Regions from separate parts of the Deinococcus peraridilitoris DSM 19664 genome, predicted to be linked through region 1. Evidence: riboswitches for the same ligand, from Rfam matches in the RefSeq annotation. Region 1 holds a riboswitch; the other holds the start of a gene.

Evidence for each region. A riboswitch is a leader RNA that binds a small molecule or an ion and turns the genes downstream of it on or off. The one in region 1 is predicted to bind thiamine pyrophosphate.
Region 2: linked by a shared signal. The riboswitch ahead of thiC (phosphomethylpyrimidine synthase ThiC) and the one ahead of DEIPE_RS13995 (thiamine ABC transporter substrate-binding protein) in region 1 are both predicted to bind thiamine pyrophosphate.

Annotation. Positions count from the first base shown of each region.
Region 1 is NC_019793.1:2,877,189-2,884,594, forward strand. It holds gene DEIPE_RS13990 (ABC transporter permease) at 1-740, opposite strand, end outside; gene DEIPE_RS13995 (thiamine ABC transporter substrate-binding protein) at 747-1,772, opposite strand; TPP riboswitch at 1,832-1,931, opposite strand; gene DEIPE_RS14000 (MarR family winged helix-turn-helix transcriptional regulator) at 2,036-2,485, shown strand; gene DEIPE_RS14005 (MDR family MFS transporter) at 2,478-4,073, shown strand; gene DEIPE_RS14010 (GAF domain-containing sensor histidine kinase) at 4,093-6,972, opposite strand; gene DEIPE_RS14015 (NAD(P)/FAD-dependent oxidoreductase) at 7,078-7,406, shown strand, end outside.
Region 2 is NC_019793.1:244,057-251,462, reverse strand. It holds gene DEIPE_RS01055 (Mrp/NBP35 family ATP-binding protein) at 1-654, opposite strand, end outside; gene DEIPE_RS01050 (hypothetical protein) at 784-2,268, shown strand; gene guaA (glutamine-hydrolyzing GMP synthase) at 2,651-4,168, shown strand; gene DEIPE_RS01035 (hypothetical protein) at 4,227-4,409, opposite strand; gene hpf (ribosome hibernation-promoting factor, HPF/YfiA family) at 4,552-5,127, shown strand; TPP riboswitch at 5,277-5,385, shown strand; gene thiC (phosphomethylpyrimidine synthase ThiC) at 5,518-7,353, shown strand; gene thiE (thiamine phosphate synthase) at 7,350-7,406, shown strand, end outside.

The DNA.
Region 1 (7,406 bases):
CTCGTGGCGAGAATGGTCACCAGCAGCTGCACGCCGACCAGCGCTCCCGCGTCGGCGAGACGCAGCTCATAGGCGGTGAGGGTGTAGATTTCGACTTCGAGCGTGGCGTACTTGCTGCCCCCCAGCAGAAACGGCAAACCGAAACTGAGGGCGCTGTACAAAAACACCAGGGTGGCCCCGGCCAGCAGTCCGGGAAGCGCGAGCGGCAGCGCGACTGACAGGGCCGCGCGCAGGGGCGACTGGCCCAGGGTGCGGGCGGCGGCGATCAGGTTGGGGGGAACACGCGCGAAGCCGGCGTATGACAGCCGCACCATCAAGGGCAAGTTGAAAAACAGGTTGCCGAGAATCACGATGGCGGCGCTTTCGGTCAGGTCGAGCCCGCTGTAGCCGCGCGGCCCGAACAGCGCGAGCAGCCCCATGGCGGCCACGAGGGTGGGTGTGACGAACGGCAGCAGCAGCGCACGCAGAATGGACGCCTTGAAGGGCACGTCAAAACGCGAGAGCAGGTACGCCAGCGGCACACCCAGCAGGGCCGCGAGCGCCGAAGTGCCCACTGCCTGGCGCAGCGTCCAGGCCAGCCGCTCCTGGTAATACGGTTCGCTCCAGGCGTGCCAGGCCACGCCGCCCTCCTGCAGCAGGCGTCCCAGCGGCAGCACCAGAAAGGCCGCCAGCAGGACAAGGGCCGGCGTCGCCAGCCCCCATCCCAGCAGGGTGGCCCGGCGCGGCGCCCTGGGGTTCACCGGACTTTAGCGCCCCCGCACGACGAGGCGCGTCCAGGTATCCGTCCAGATTTGTGCGTTCATGCGAATCTCGGCTGCTCCCAGGGCTGTCACACCCTGAGGCGTCTGGGCGTGCTGGTACACCGGGTCGAGCTTGACCCCTTCACGCGCCGGGTAGACCCACATGCGCGTCGGAAAATCGGCCTGCACCTCCGGGGAGAGCATGAAGTCCACGAACCGGCGTGCCAGTTCGCGCTGCTTGGTGCCCTTCAGGATGCCCACACCTTCGAGCTGCAAAAAGGTGCTGCCCGGCAGGAACAGGTTGGCGGTGGGGCTCTCGGTGATTTTCTTCTCGCTGTAAAACACCTCGGCGGCGGGGCTGGAGGCGTAACTCACGACGATGGGATATTTGCCGCCCGCTCGGGTGAACTCGGTGTAGTACGCGTCGTTCCAGCCGCGGGTGACTTTCAGGCCGTTGTCTTTCATGGCCTTCCACCAGGTCCAGGCTTTTTCGGGACCGAAGTGCTTGACCGTGGCAAGCAAAAAGGCCAGACCAGGGCTCGACGTGGCAGGATTCTGCACGGCCAGCATGCCCTGGTACTCGGGCTTCGTGAGGTCATCGAGGCTTTTCGGCAAGGCCAGCTTGTTTTTTTCGAAGTAAGCCTTGTCGTAATTGAGGGCGACGTAACCGTAGTCGACGGTGTTGAGCAGCCCGTCGGAGGTCAGCGTGAGGCGCGCGGGAACGTTCTTGGCCTGCGGGCTCTTGTACGGTTCCAGGATGCCCGCCGCCCGCGCCTTGCCGAGCAGGGTGTTGTCGATGCCGTACACGACATCGGCAATGGGCGCCTCCTTGGTCAGGATCAGCTTGTTGACCATTGCGCCCGTGTCTCCGCCCTTGATCAGGCGGACCTTGGTGTTGTGGGCCGCTTCGAACTGGGCGAGAAGCTTCTTGTCGACGCTGAAGGAGTCGTGTGTGATGACACTCAGTTCGGCGGCGAGGGCCTGAGAAGCCAGACCGCTCAGCAGAAAGGTGGAAACCAAAATTCGCAGCATAAGAAAGCCCCCTTGCGTCCGCTCGGGGAAGGGTAGAGCAACGTGCGTCCGCCGATGGGTTCACGGCGCGGTCACGCTCCCTCCGCCAGCATGAACTGGATCAGGTTCCTGGGGTATTTCTCAGTCCCGCATGAGCGCGGGACACCCCCGGTGACGCCCCAGGAGTATAGCTCAGCTGCGGTCGGTGCAGTGTGCGGCGGCCACCCGCCGCACAAGGTGCCTGGGTCCTATCTTTACCAAGTGAAATATTTTCAAATGGAAGTATGTCATCTACCGCTCCCGAACTGCTCGACATGACCCGCCTGCTGATCCGCCTCGGTCGACTGCTGCACAATGAAATCGACGAACCGCTGCAAGAATCGCTCGGCCTCGGCATCAAGGAACTGCTGGTGCTGATCAGCATCAGCGAAGGCCAAACCAGCCCCGGGGTCATCGCCGCGCGCCAGTATCTTCCGGCAGCGACTGTCACGCGCCTGATCACCCGATTGCAGGAGCACGGTTTTCTGGAGCGCCAAAGCGATCCCGACGATCTGCGGCGTTTCCGGCTGGTGCTCACCGGGCGGGGAACGGCGGCGCTGCAGCGCCGCCGTGACGAAACCCGGCGTGTCCTGGCTGCCCGCTACGCTCACCTGCCACCCGAGGTGGTCGCGCAAGCCGTGGAGGCGCTGCGCGCGCTGGAAGGGCACCTGCAAGGCGAGGTCGCCCGTGTCTGACCTGTCACCCCGCGACAAGCGACTGGCTTTCTTTGGCGTGCTGACCGTGCTGTTTCTGGCCTCGCTCAACCTGACGGTCGTCGGTACGGCCATGCCGCGCGTAATTTCCGATCTCGGGGGTTTTGATCTGTACGCCTGGGCATTCACCGCGTACGCGCTCACCTCCACCCTGATCATTCCCCTCGTCGGCACGCTGAGCGACAACATCGGCCGCCGCCCGGTGCTGCTGAGCGGCATCGTGATCTTCTCGCTGGGCTCGGTGCTGATCGGCGTTTCGCAGAGCATGGAGCAGCTTATTGCCTTTCGCGCCTTGCAGGGGCTGGGCAGCGGCGCCCTGATGAGCATGGCCTTTGTGACCATCGGCGACATCTTCACCCCGATCGAGCGAGGCCGGTACCAGGGCTACACCGGCGCCGTGTGGGGCATTTCGAGCATCGTCGGACCGCTGGTCGGCGGATTCCTGACCGACCACCTGGGCTGGCGGTGGGTGTTTTTCGTCAATCTGCCCTTCGCGGTGCTGGCCTTTGTGATCATTGCGCGCTTCATTCAGGCCCGGCGCGCCAGCACCCCACGCGCGCTCGACCTGCCGGGCTCCGCCCTGCTGGTGCTGTGTGTCACGCCGCTGCTGCTCGCCCTGAGCTGGGGCGGAAGCGCGTACCCCTGGACTTCTGCGGTCATGCTGGGCCTGCTGGCCTCCGCGCTGACCTTCGGGGTGGCCTTCGCGTGGCGCCAGTTGCGCGCAACCCATCCCATCATCGACCTGCAACTGCTGCGCAACCGCACCTTCGCGGTGGCCAACGTCACCGGCTTTCTCACCACCGCCGGACTCAACGCGGCCATCCTCTACCTGCCCCTCTACATGCAAGGCGTGCGTGGCAGCTCTGCCAGCGGATCAGGAGCGGTGCTGGCGCCCCTGATGCTGGGACTGGTGCTGACCAGCACCATCGCCGGTCAGCTGGTATCGCGCTCAGGCCGCTACAAGACGCTGGTGGTCATTGGGGTGGCCTGCACCACCGTGGCGCTGTATCTCACCAGCCGCCTGGGCGTGGACACGCCCACGTGGCAGGCCACCCTTGTGATGGTGCTGCTGGGCCTGGGTATGGGTCCGGTCAATTCGCTGCTGACCCTAGCCGTGCAGAACGCCACCCCCGCAGAGCAACTCGGCATGGTCACGAGCGCCAACCAGTTCTTCCGGCAGATCGGCGGTACGCTGGCCGTGGCGGTGTTCGGCACCCTGATGACCGCCCACCTCACCCACGACCTGAAAGACCATCTGCCGTCCGCGGCGAGCCGTCTGCCCGCACAGCTGCAAGACGAAGTGGCCAGTCCGCAGCTGTTGACCAGCCCTGATCAGCTTTCGCGTCTGCAGGGGCAAATCGAGGCCGTTGGCGGTCATCAACTGGTCGAGGGCGTCCTGCGCGGACTGCGCGAAGTGCTGTCGCTGGCCCTTTCCGAAATTTTCCTGCTGTCCGCCGCGCTGAGCCTGATCAGCCTGCTGGTCGTGCTGGGCCTGCCCGAGGTGCGGCTGCAGGGAAGTCCTCGCCGGACCCGTAAAGCCCGCCTGACCGAGGCGGCCTCCACGGACTGAGCGGGCGCGTGACCGACGCTCAGCCCGGCTTGGGGAGCGAAAAACCAAAGGTCGCTCCTTCTTCCGGGCGTCCTTCGGCCCAGACCTGCCCGCCGTGCCGGTGAACGATGCGCCGGACGTTGGCGAGGCCCACCCCGGTGCCCTCGAATTCTTCCTGGCGGTGCAGGCGCTGAAACACTCCAAAGAGCTTGCTGCCGTGTGCAGGGTCGAAGCCCACCCCGTTGTCGCGCACGAAGATGGCCCAGCCGTGTTCGTGCTCCTCGGCCCACACGTCGATTCGCGACACCTCGCGTGTTCGGCTGTACTTGAGCGCGTTCGAGATCAGGTTGACCAGCACCTGGTGCAGGGTCTGACGGTCGCCTTGCACCTCGGGAAGACCGCTGACTTTCCAGTTCACCTGCCGTCCGGCCAAATCTGCCTCGCACTCCTGGCGCACGTGTTCCATCAGTTCTGCCAGATTCACCGTTTCCAGGCGCAACGGCAGGCGTGAGGTGCGCGATAATTCCAGCATTGCGTCGATCAGGCTGTTCATGCGTCCCGCTGCGCCCTCCACCACCGAGAGGTACTTCTCGGTTTTGCGGTCGAGTCCGGCGCCCAGCGCCTGGCGAAGCAGGCTGCTAAAGCCCGTGATGTGCCGCACGGGGGTGCGCAGGTCGTGCGACACCGAGTAGGCAAAGGCCTCCAGTTCCTCGTTGGCGGCCTGCAGCTGGGCTTGCTGGGTCTGAAGCTCGCGGACTGCCTCGGCACGCTCCAGGGCCAGACCGAGGTTGCGCACGGCGGTTTCCAGCACTGTCCGGTCGGTCGGCGTCCAGTGGCGCTCTTGGAACAGACCCACGCAGAACAGGCCGACCATGTTACCGCCGATCTCGAGCGGCAGGATCGCGCGGGCCTGCACGTGCCCCATCAAGTCGCGTGGAGCCTCGGCCGTTTCCGGGAAGGAGTCCTGATACCAGGGGCGTCGGGCGGCCCACGAGGTCCCCAGGCCGAGTGCCTCGCGCGGCAGCCCGGCGTTCACCATCGCCTGCAGCGGCCCGGAGCGCAGGTTGCCCGTCTGGGCCTTCGGGTACCACAGGTCCTCGTGCAGTTCGTAATACACAGCGTAGCCGGACGGCAGCAGGCGACACACGATCTCCTGGGCGCTGCGGATCAGGGCGTAGCGGTCGGTCTCGAAGGCGAGGTCGCGGGAAAGGGCGGCAAAAGCTTCCAGAATCTGCGCGCGCGCTTCAAGTTCTACCGCCTGGCGCTGCAGGGCCACCGTGGTGGCGGCGCGCTCCAGGGCGAGCTCCAGACTCCGGCCTACCGCGCGGAACACCAGCCGTTCGCGCTCGGTCCAGGCGTGGGCGTGCCTGGTTCCCATGGTAAGCAGGCCACCGGGCTCGCCGCCGTCGAGGTAAGGATACTGGGCGCCCGCGCCATAATCCTCAGTATGCTCGACACCTTCGCGGTCGGCGTTCCAGCCGTCCACAAACGACGGTCCGCGAACCAGAAACGGGCTCGCGAAGCTCGGGGTATCTGGCAAGAAACCCTCGCGTGCCCGGCTCGCTGCCGCCCCGTCGATGTCTTCTGACAGCACCAGGGCTTTCCAGCGCCCGTCGGAAAGCGTGTAGTAACCCACGCTGACGTCGCGCAGCGAGATTCGCAGGATCTCGACTGCGAGCCGCGCGAGGGTTGTCACATCTGCAGGCTGGGTCGAGGCTTCGGTGAAGCGGGCAAAGGCATTCAGGGCGGCGCGCTCCTCTTCGAGCTCCTGATTGCGTCGTTGCAGCGCGAAGCGTTGCGTTTCCAGGTGTTCGAGCTGCGCGGCGCGTTCCATGGCCAGCCCCAGGGTACGCACCAGGGCCTCGAGCACCGTCCGCTGCGCAGCGGACCAGACATTTCGCTGAAACAGCGCGACCAGCAAAACCCCGACGGGCTGGCCTTCGATCAGCACCGGCAGGCTGGCCATACTGCCGACCGACCCGACGAGCGCGGACATCGGCGGCGCGACTTCAGGATGCTGCGTCGTGTAACACGCTTCACGCCGTGTCCAGGCACAGACCAGCATGGGCGCGTCATTATAGGCCAGCCCGGCATCGATCAGCGCCTGCAGTTCCGGGGGCGGAGCACCGAGCTGCACCTGACAGCGCCACTGTCCGGCGTGTAGTTCGTAATACAGTGCATAACCCCGGGGAAACAGCGACAATGCGACCTGCTGGGCCCGTTGAACCAGCGCGTGAGGCGCGGCGTGCAGCGAGAGGTCCCGCAGCAGGCCTGAAAATTCTCTCAGTACGTCCGGCGCGAGCTGAGCATCGGAATGCACCGTGTCCGTGGGGCGGTCTGGTGTGCGCACATGCTCCGGCGCCCTCAAGCGTGCCAGCGCCCAGTTGAGGGCGCGCCCCACGGCGAGAAACAACCCCTGGTCCGCCGGGTCCCAGGTATTCCGGTTCCACTGGACCACGCTCAACAGGGCGAGCTGACTGCCAAAGGACAGCGGGTAGTGTCCACTCGAGAGCGCTGCATTGTCTGGTGCGGTGGTCGGCGCAGTCCGGTCACCTTCAGGAAAAAAATAGGCCTCGCGCGCGAGTGTCACTTCGCGCAGCGTGCTGGGAGGACGGCCGAGCAGCAGCTGGTGTTCGTGTTCCGCAGTCAGGGTGCGGCTGGCATGGTGGACGTACCACCCCGCCGCCCCTTGTGCTTCCGCGTACACGGCCGTGGTGTCCGGCAAGCCGTCTTGCAGCAACGCGAAGGCCAGCAGCACGGCCTGTTCGAGGGTGGTGCTTTGCGCGTGCGTGCCGAGCAGCGTGGCAAACGCGTCATGTGGCCGCGCCTGCTGCAGGAGCCGTGTGCGTTCGGTTGGCTTTGTGCGGCGCGGCGCGGCCTGGTTGTCACGTTGCTGCTTGGGCGTGCCGTCGGCGGGCATACACCAGCATACGGCGATCCGGGACCAGGCACGGCAGCGCGCGTTCGGTGCAGTTTGAAGGATTTCACCCTTCACAGGCTGCCGGGCGGAACTTAGGCTCGAAGAATGACCACGGTGGTAATCGGAGCTGGACTGGCAGGGCTCACGGCGGCGCGTCTGCTCGGGCGGGCAGGTCGGCGTGTGCGCGTGCTCGAGGCGGGCCGTGAGCTGGGCGGCCGGGTACAGACGCGTCATGTCGACGGCTTTCGGGTGGACCTGGGATTTCAAGTCCTGTTCACCGCTTACCCAGCCGTGCAGCGTAACCTCGACCTGGAAGCGCTGAACCTGACCTCGTTGCCTGCCGGAGCGGTCATTCGGGAGGTCGGGCGCAGCGACACGGTGGGCGACCCGCTGCGCGATCCGGCCTCGGCGTTGTCGACGTTGCGCGCCGCTTC
Region 2 (7,406 bases), 1.2 Mb from region 1:
CGAGAGCTGAACGTCTCCTGTGCCCGGTGGCAGATCCACGATCAGGTAATCGAGTTCACCCCAGGCGGCGTCACGCAGAAACTGCTGGATGGCCGAGTGCAGCATCGGGCCACGCCACACCAGCGCCTGACCGGCGGGCATCAGGTTGCCCATCGACAGAAAGCGCAGGCCGTGCCGCTCGATAGGGTTCATCTTGCGCTGCTCGTTGGCCGAGACACGCTCGCTGCCCGCCCCCATCATGTGCGCGATCGAAGGGCCGTACACATCCGCGTCCAGCAGACCGACGCGCGCGCCGCTTTTCGCGAGGGCCGCGGCGATGTTGGCCGCCACTGACGACTTGCCGACGCCTCCCTTGCCCGAACCGATGGCGACGACGTGTTTGACGCCTGGCAGCGGGGGAGAGCTTGGCGCGCGCACCGTCGCACCGAATTCAATGTGGACCTCGTTCACGCCAGGCACCGCTAGCACGGCAGCGCGAACGTCCGCTTCGATGGTCGCTTTGAGCGGGCAGGCGGGCGTGGTGAGGTTCACCTTGACAAAAGCGGCGTTCTGCGTCCGGTCGGCCCGTTCCACCATGCCCAGCGACACGAGGTCGCGGTGCAGTTCTGGGTCGTTCACCGTGCGCAGCGCGGCGAGCACGTCAGCGTCGGGCATATGGGCGGAGGTTAGCTCACAGGGCTCATGCCCGGCAAGGAGAGCTGTTACAAAAGGCAGCGCTCATGACGGTACCGTCCACCCCCGCTCCCGAACGTGGGCCGTCTTGCCTCGCCTTATACTGGCCGAGTGAAGACTTTCGGCCCGTATGTGGCCGCCCGTGCACTCCAGCAGGGCGTGGTGAGCACGGTGCGCGGTGTGGACCGGGTGACCGGCATGCCGGTGCTGCTGTTTGTCTTTCCCCATTCGCTGCAGCCCGTCGAGCCGTTGCCTGCCCTGGACGATCATTTTTTTGTGCCTTACAGCGACTTCGGAACTCAGGGTGAAGACGCGTATGCGGTCGCGGCGCTGCCGCTGTCGGCGCACCCTGCCACTGACCGGCTGCTCACGATGCGAGGTGCCCTGAGCGCCCTGGCCTGGCTGCACGAGCGCGGTCTCACGCACGGCGCGCCGCTTCCCGCGAACTTGTGGTCGACCGACGCCGGGGTACGCCTCGCGGGAGCCGCCCTGCCCTGGGCAAAACTGGGGGGCGGCTTCGACCCGCCGGAAGGCGGACGCACACCCCAAACGGACCTATTCATTCTGGGCCGTACCCTCGAGCGTCTGGGTGGGCTTCCGGCTGAACTGTCGCACCTGCTCAGCGACGATCCCGTTCACCGTGGGACGGCCCGGTCGGCCCTGGAGCGACTGGACGCGAATGGCGGTGACGCACGCGTCAGCGTCGGCGTTCGCGTCGTTCCTGGAGGTGCAGACGGCCAGCCGGCCTTGCCGGATGAAACGAAGGGAGCGCACGCCCCGACGACGGGGCCGGAAATTCCCACCCAAGAAGCGGCAGCCTTGCCAGCGGCCACGGTCATCGTCGAAGCCCAGGACCTCGTGGTAGACCGGCGTGAAAGCGCGTTGATCAAAGGTCCCGCACTCTTGATCGACGACTCCTTTGATGACCCCGCCCGGCCAGAGGTGGTGGTCATCCATCCGCGACCGAGCGGTGTGGAATCGGGCGCTCCAGCAGTCGCGCGCGCGGCTCAGGCTGGGCCCGAAGAAACTGACGCTCCGCCCGGTCCTCTGGGAGCCTCGGTCATCATCGAAGGGCTGAGCTCCCCCGAGGAAGCGCTCCGACGACCGGCACCGAGCGAGCGGGGTCCCTCGCCCCAGGCTGTTTCACCACGCGGACAGCCGATCCGCATTGGCTGGGATGAAGACGATTCATGGCGTGTCGTGAAGAGCGGCCCCGGTACCGACAGAGCGCGTGAGGTCCCGTGGCTGGAATGGATCGCTTCCCACTGGCGCTACCTGGCCGTCGTGCTGCTGCCCCTTTTCGTCGTCTCGTATTTCATGACGGCTGGTCCTCGCGAAGTGCCCGCAGAGTGCTGCCGCGTGCAGTTCGAGGTGCGGGGCGCGCAGAACGTCCGGGGACGGCTCGAAGTGATCCAGGCACCAGCCGGGAGTGGACTCAAGGCAGGCGCGCTGCTCAGCACGGTTCCTGGCACCGTCCAGTTTCCCAACGCCCCCGGACGCTACACGCTGCGCCTGCTGGCCGAGGGGTACCGTGCTCAGACGCTGCAGTTGCAGCTTCCCACCCGCCAGCCGGTCATCATCGAAGTGGCCCGCTGACAATCGGCCTGCACGGGCCTCGGCTGGCGTGCAGGATCAGCCAGACAAAGCCCGGTGACCTTCCCGCATTGTGGTGATCGGTGCGCCGTGAAACTTTCCCGGTGATCGCCGTACTTCGGGTGATTTCACGTGAAAGGCCACCGAGAAAAACGTCCTGAACAGCCGGGCATGGAACGCGATGCGGTAAATCGGCAGCCTGAGAATCACGCGGCCCGAGTCCACCCCCTGACGGCCCGGCAGTGCTCAGGGTCGACGAAGCTGGCGTCCCGCACCGCTCGAATGCCCGCCAGGGAGGATGCTGAACGCAATCTTTGGCCGCTTTTTTGACTGAAGCGCAACGTTACAGGAGGCGTCACGCCGCGCGCCGTGTCAAAATGCCCCCGTGAGTCTTGTCATCCTCGATTTCGGCAGCCAGTACACCCGCCTGATTGCCCGTCGCTTTCGGGAGCTGGGCGCCTACAGCGTCATTCTGCCCGGTAACGCCCCACTCGAGCGCATTCAGCAGGAAAACCCGGTCGGACTGGTGCTCTCGGGCGGTCCCAGCAGTGTCTACGATCCGGGCGCACCCCGACCTGCCGACGGCGTGCTCGACCTCGACGTGCCGGTGCTGGGCATCTGCTACGGCATGCAGTACCTGGCCATGGCCGCCGGGGGCACCGTTGAGCGCGCCGGAAAGCGCGAGTACGGCAAGGCCGAGCTGGCCGAGTACCACGGCGACCTCTTTGATGGCGTGGCCGGTGAGTTCGTGGCCTGGATGAGCCACAGCGACTCGGTGACCCGCCTTCCGTCCGGTTACGAGGTCGTGGCGACGACGAGCGATACCCCGGTCACCGCCATCGAGAACCGTGCGGCGCGCCGTTATGGAGTGCAGTTTCACCCGGAAGTCGTGCACACCCCCAAGGGCGGCGCGCTGCTGAGCAACTTTCTCGATTCCTGCGCGGCCGCGCGTGACTGGACGGCCGCGCACATCGTCGATGAGCTCGTCGCGCAGGTGCAGGAGCAGGTCGGTGAGGGCCGTGTGCTGCTGGGCATTTCGGGCGGGGTAGACTCCAGCACGCTGGCACTGTTGCTGGCGCGCGCCGTCGGAGAGCGCCTGACCGCCGTGTTCATCGACCACGGCCTGCTGCGCCTGGGCGAGCGTGAACAGGTGGAACACGCCCTGCGGCCGCTGGGCGTCAACCTCGTCACGGTGGACGCCTCCGAGGTGTTTCTGTCGGCTCTGGCCGGCGTCGGCGATCCCGAGGAGAAACGCAAGATCATCGGCCGCGAGTTCATCCGGGCCTTCGAGCGCGAAGCGCGCATTCACGGTCCCTTCGACTTTCTGGCGCAGGGCACCCTGTACCCGGACGTGATTGAGTCGGCCGGCGGCGAGGGAGCGGCCAACATCAAGAGCCACCACAACGTGGGCGGTCTGCCTGCCGACCTGCAGTTCAAGCTGGTCGAGCCCTTCCGCACGCTCTTCAAGGACGAGGTGCGCGAGATTGCCCTGCTGCTCGGCCTGCCCGAGGAGATCCGCACCCGCCACCCCTTTCCGGGCCCCGGCCTGGCGATCCGCATCCTGGGCGACATCACCCGCGAGAAGATCGACATCCTGCAGCGCGTCGACGATATCTTCATCTCGGCGCTGCGTGAGTTTGGCCTCTACGACCAGGCCTGGCAGGCGCTGGCGGTGCTGACCCCCATTCAGAGCGTCGGCGTGATGGGTGACGAGCGCACCTACCGCCACCTGGTGGCCCTGCGCGCCGTGACCAGCGTGGACGGCATGACCGCCGAGTGGGCGCGCCTGCCCTATGAATTTTTGGACACCGTGAGCCTCAGGATCGTGAACCACGTGCACGAGGTGAGCCGGGTGGTATACGACATCACCGGCAAGCCGCCCGCGACCATCGAGTGGGAGTAAGTGCCAGGCACGGAAGGGGAGTCCCCTTTCCGTGCCTGGTCCGGTGTTCTCCTGATTCTCAGCTCTGTACGTCAGATTCGTTCTGAATCTCGGTCAGGTTGCTTTCGGCGTCATCGACGCTCTCTTCAAGCACGCCGAAGGCTTCCTCGCCCGTGATCACGCCCTTGTCCTGCAGGACTTTCAGAAGCTTCTTGACGGCGTCATAGGCGGCTACCGCTCGCAGACTGCTGGGATCATCCATGCTTCTCACGGTAAATCCTTTGCCTGAGCGTCGGGCGCCAAAAGGCGCAGCAAAGCATGAATTGGTCAGGGGGCCATCATGCCTGATATACATGAGGTACCGGAGACCCCTGATCAGCCGGCCTCCGGTGGGAGGTGTCGCCTTGCAAATCTACAAGCTCATCGGCCGCGACGTTGACGTCACAGACGCACTGAAGGACTACCTCGACGAGAAACTCTCACGGCTTGAACGCTTCAGCGATCAGATTACCGATGCCAAGGTGGTTCTGCAGGTGCGTGATGTCCGCGATACCATGCGCCGCAACCGTGTGGAAGTGCAGCTGAACGTCCCCAACGGCCTCGTGCGCGCCGAGGAACACCACAGCGACATGTACGCCGCGATCGACAAGGTGTCCGACGTGCTGGAGCGCCAGCTGCGCAAAGTCAAAACGAAGTACCTCAAGCGCCGCCATGACAACAACGTCGAGGACACGGGCGGCATGGTTGCCGCGCCGCTGACCGACATCATTGCTGCCAGCGATGAAGACGATGACGCCGCGCCGGAAATCGTGCGCCAGAAGCGGGTGGATTTGCGGCCCATGTCGCCCGAGGACGCGGTGATGGAAATGGAAGCCCTGCACCACGACTTCTACGTGTTCATGAACGCTTCCACCGAGAGCTGCGCCGTGGTGTACCGTCGCCGTGACGGCAACTACGGTCTCATCGAACCCAACGCGTAAACGAACCTGTCCTGGAGGTGCGGGGTGCGGCCCCCGCACCTCAAATCTTGCGTCCCTGTGTTTCACCCGTGACGCGGTGTGGTCTGCACGATGATCGTGAGATTCCGCCGGCCTGCACTTGACGGGCCTTGTGCCGGATGTCACACTACGCCTGTCACTCGGGGTGCCTGACAAAGCGTCGGGCTGAGAGGGCCTTGGCCTAACCCGTTGAACCTGATCTGGGTCACACCAGCGGAGGGAGCGTGACGGGAATGGCGACTGACGTTGTTTCCCCCTCCTGGTTTTGGGAGGGGGAATTTTTTTGAACCGCTGACCGATCAATCCATGGATCTACCCAAGCAGCACGCCCCACCGGGCGTGACGGCCTCCTATTTCCCAAATGAGGTGTCTATGACCGATTTTCGTGTGACGACGGGCGCCCTGCCCGGCAGCCGCAAGCTCTACCTCACCCATCCAGACTATGGCGAGCTTCGCGTGCCAGTTCGCGCGATCTCGCAAAGCCCGACGATTCTGCACGCCGGCGGCCTCGCGCGCTCGGTGCCCAATCCCGACGTGCTGGTCTACGACTCCAGCGGCCCCTACACCGACGAACACGCCGACGTCGAGGTGAATGTGTCCGCCGGTCTGCCCGCCTGCCGCACGTGGCTCGCGAGCCAGCCCGACCTGGAGGAGCTGCCCCGCCCGACCTCAACTTTCAGCCGGGCTCAGCTGGATGACCCAGCGCAGGCCAAGCTGCAGTTTCCTGTGACTACCCTGCCGCGCCGCGCCCGCTCGGGGCATAAGGTCACACAGCTGCACTACGCCCGCCGGGGAATCATCACGCCCGAGATGGAGTTCGTGGCACTGCGCGAGAACCTGCGCCAGGAAGCGGCCTTCGACTTATCCCACCAGCACTTCGGCGACAGTCGGGGCGCGAGCATTCCGCGTGAAATTACGCCGGAGTTCGTGCGCTCCGAAATTGCCCGGGGGCGTGCCATCATTCCGGCCAACGTCAATCACCCGGAACTCGAGCCGATGATCATCGGGCGCAACTTCCTGGTCAAGATCAACGCCAACATCGGCAACAGCGCCGTGACCTCCTCGATCCTGCAAGAGGTCGAGAAGATGGTCTGGGCCATCCGCTGGGGCGCGGACACCGTGATGGACCTCTCGACGGGCCGGCACATCCACCAGACCCGCGAGTGGATCGTGCGGGGCAGCCCGGTCCCCATCGGCACGGTGCCGATCTATCAGGCGCTCGAGAAGGTCGGCGGCAAGGCCGAGGAGCTGAGCTGGGACATTTACCGTGACACCCTGATCGAACAGGCCGAGCAGGGCGTGGACTACTTCACCATTCATGCGGGCGTGCGGCTGGCACACATTCCGCTCACGGCGAGGCGCCGGACCGGCATCGTGTCGCGCGGCGGCTCGATTCTGGCCAAGTGGTGCCTGGCGCATCACCGGGAGAACTTCCTCTACACGCACTTCGAGGAGATCTGCGAGATCATGGCGGCCTACGACGTCAGCTTCAGCCTGGGAGACGGCCTGCGCCCTGGCAGCATCGAGGACGCCAACGACGCCGCGCAGTTCGCCGAACTGGACACCCTGGGCGAGCTCACCAGGGTTGCCTGGCAGCACGACGTGCAGACCATGATCGAAGGGCCCGGCCACGTGCCGATGCACCTGATCCAGGAAAACATGACCCGGCAACTGGCGGTGTGCGAGGAGGCACCCTTTTACACCCTGGGGCCGCTCACGACCGACATCGCGCCAGGCTACGACCACATCACCAGTGCCATCGGCGCGGCATTGATCGGCTGGTACGGCACGGCCATGCTGTGCTACGTCACCCCAAAGGAGCATCTGGGGTTGCCGAACCGCGACGATGTGCGCGAGGGCGTCATCACCTACAAGATCGCCGCGCACGCCGCCGACCTCGCCAAGGGCCACCCGGGGGCGCAGGCGCGCGACAACGCACTCAGCAAGGCCCGCTTCGAGTTTCGCTGGCAGGACCAGTTCAATCTGGCCCTCGATCCCGAGCGGGCGCGGGCCTTTCACGATGAAACGCTTCCCGCCGACGCGGCCAAGACCGCGCACTTCTGCTCGATGTGCGGTCCGCATTTTTGCAGCATGAAGCTCACGCAGGATCTGCAAAAGGACATCCTGCAGGGCATGCAGGACAAGGCCGCCGAGTTTCGCGCGCAGGGCGGCGAGCTGTACCGTGCGCCGGGCGAGGTCCTGGCGTGAGCCTCGGTCACCTGTACCTGGTCGCCACGCCCACCCCGGGCCAGGGCGAAGCG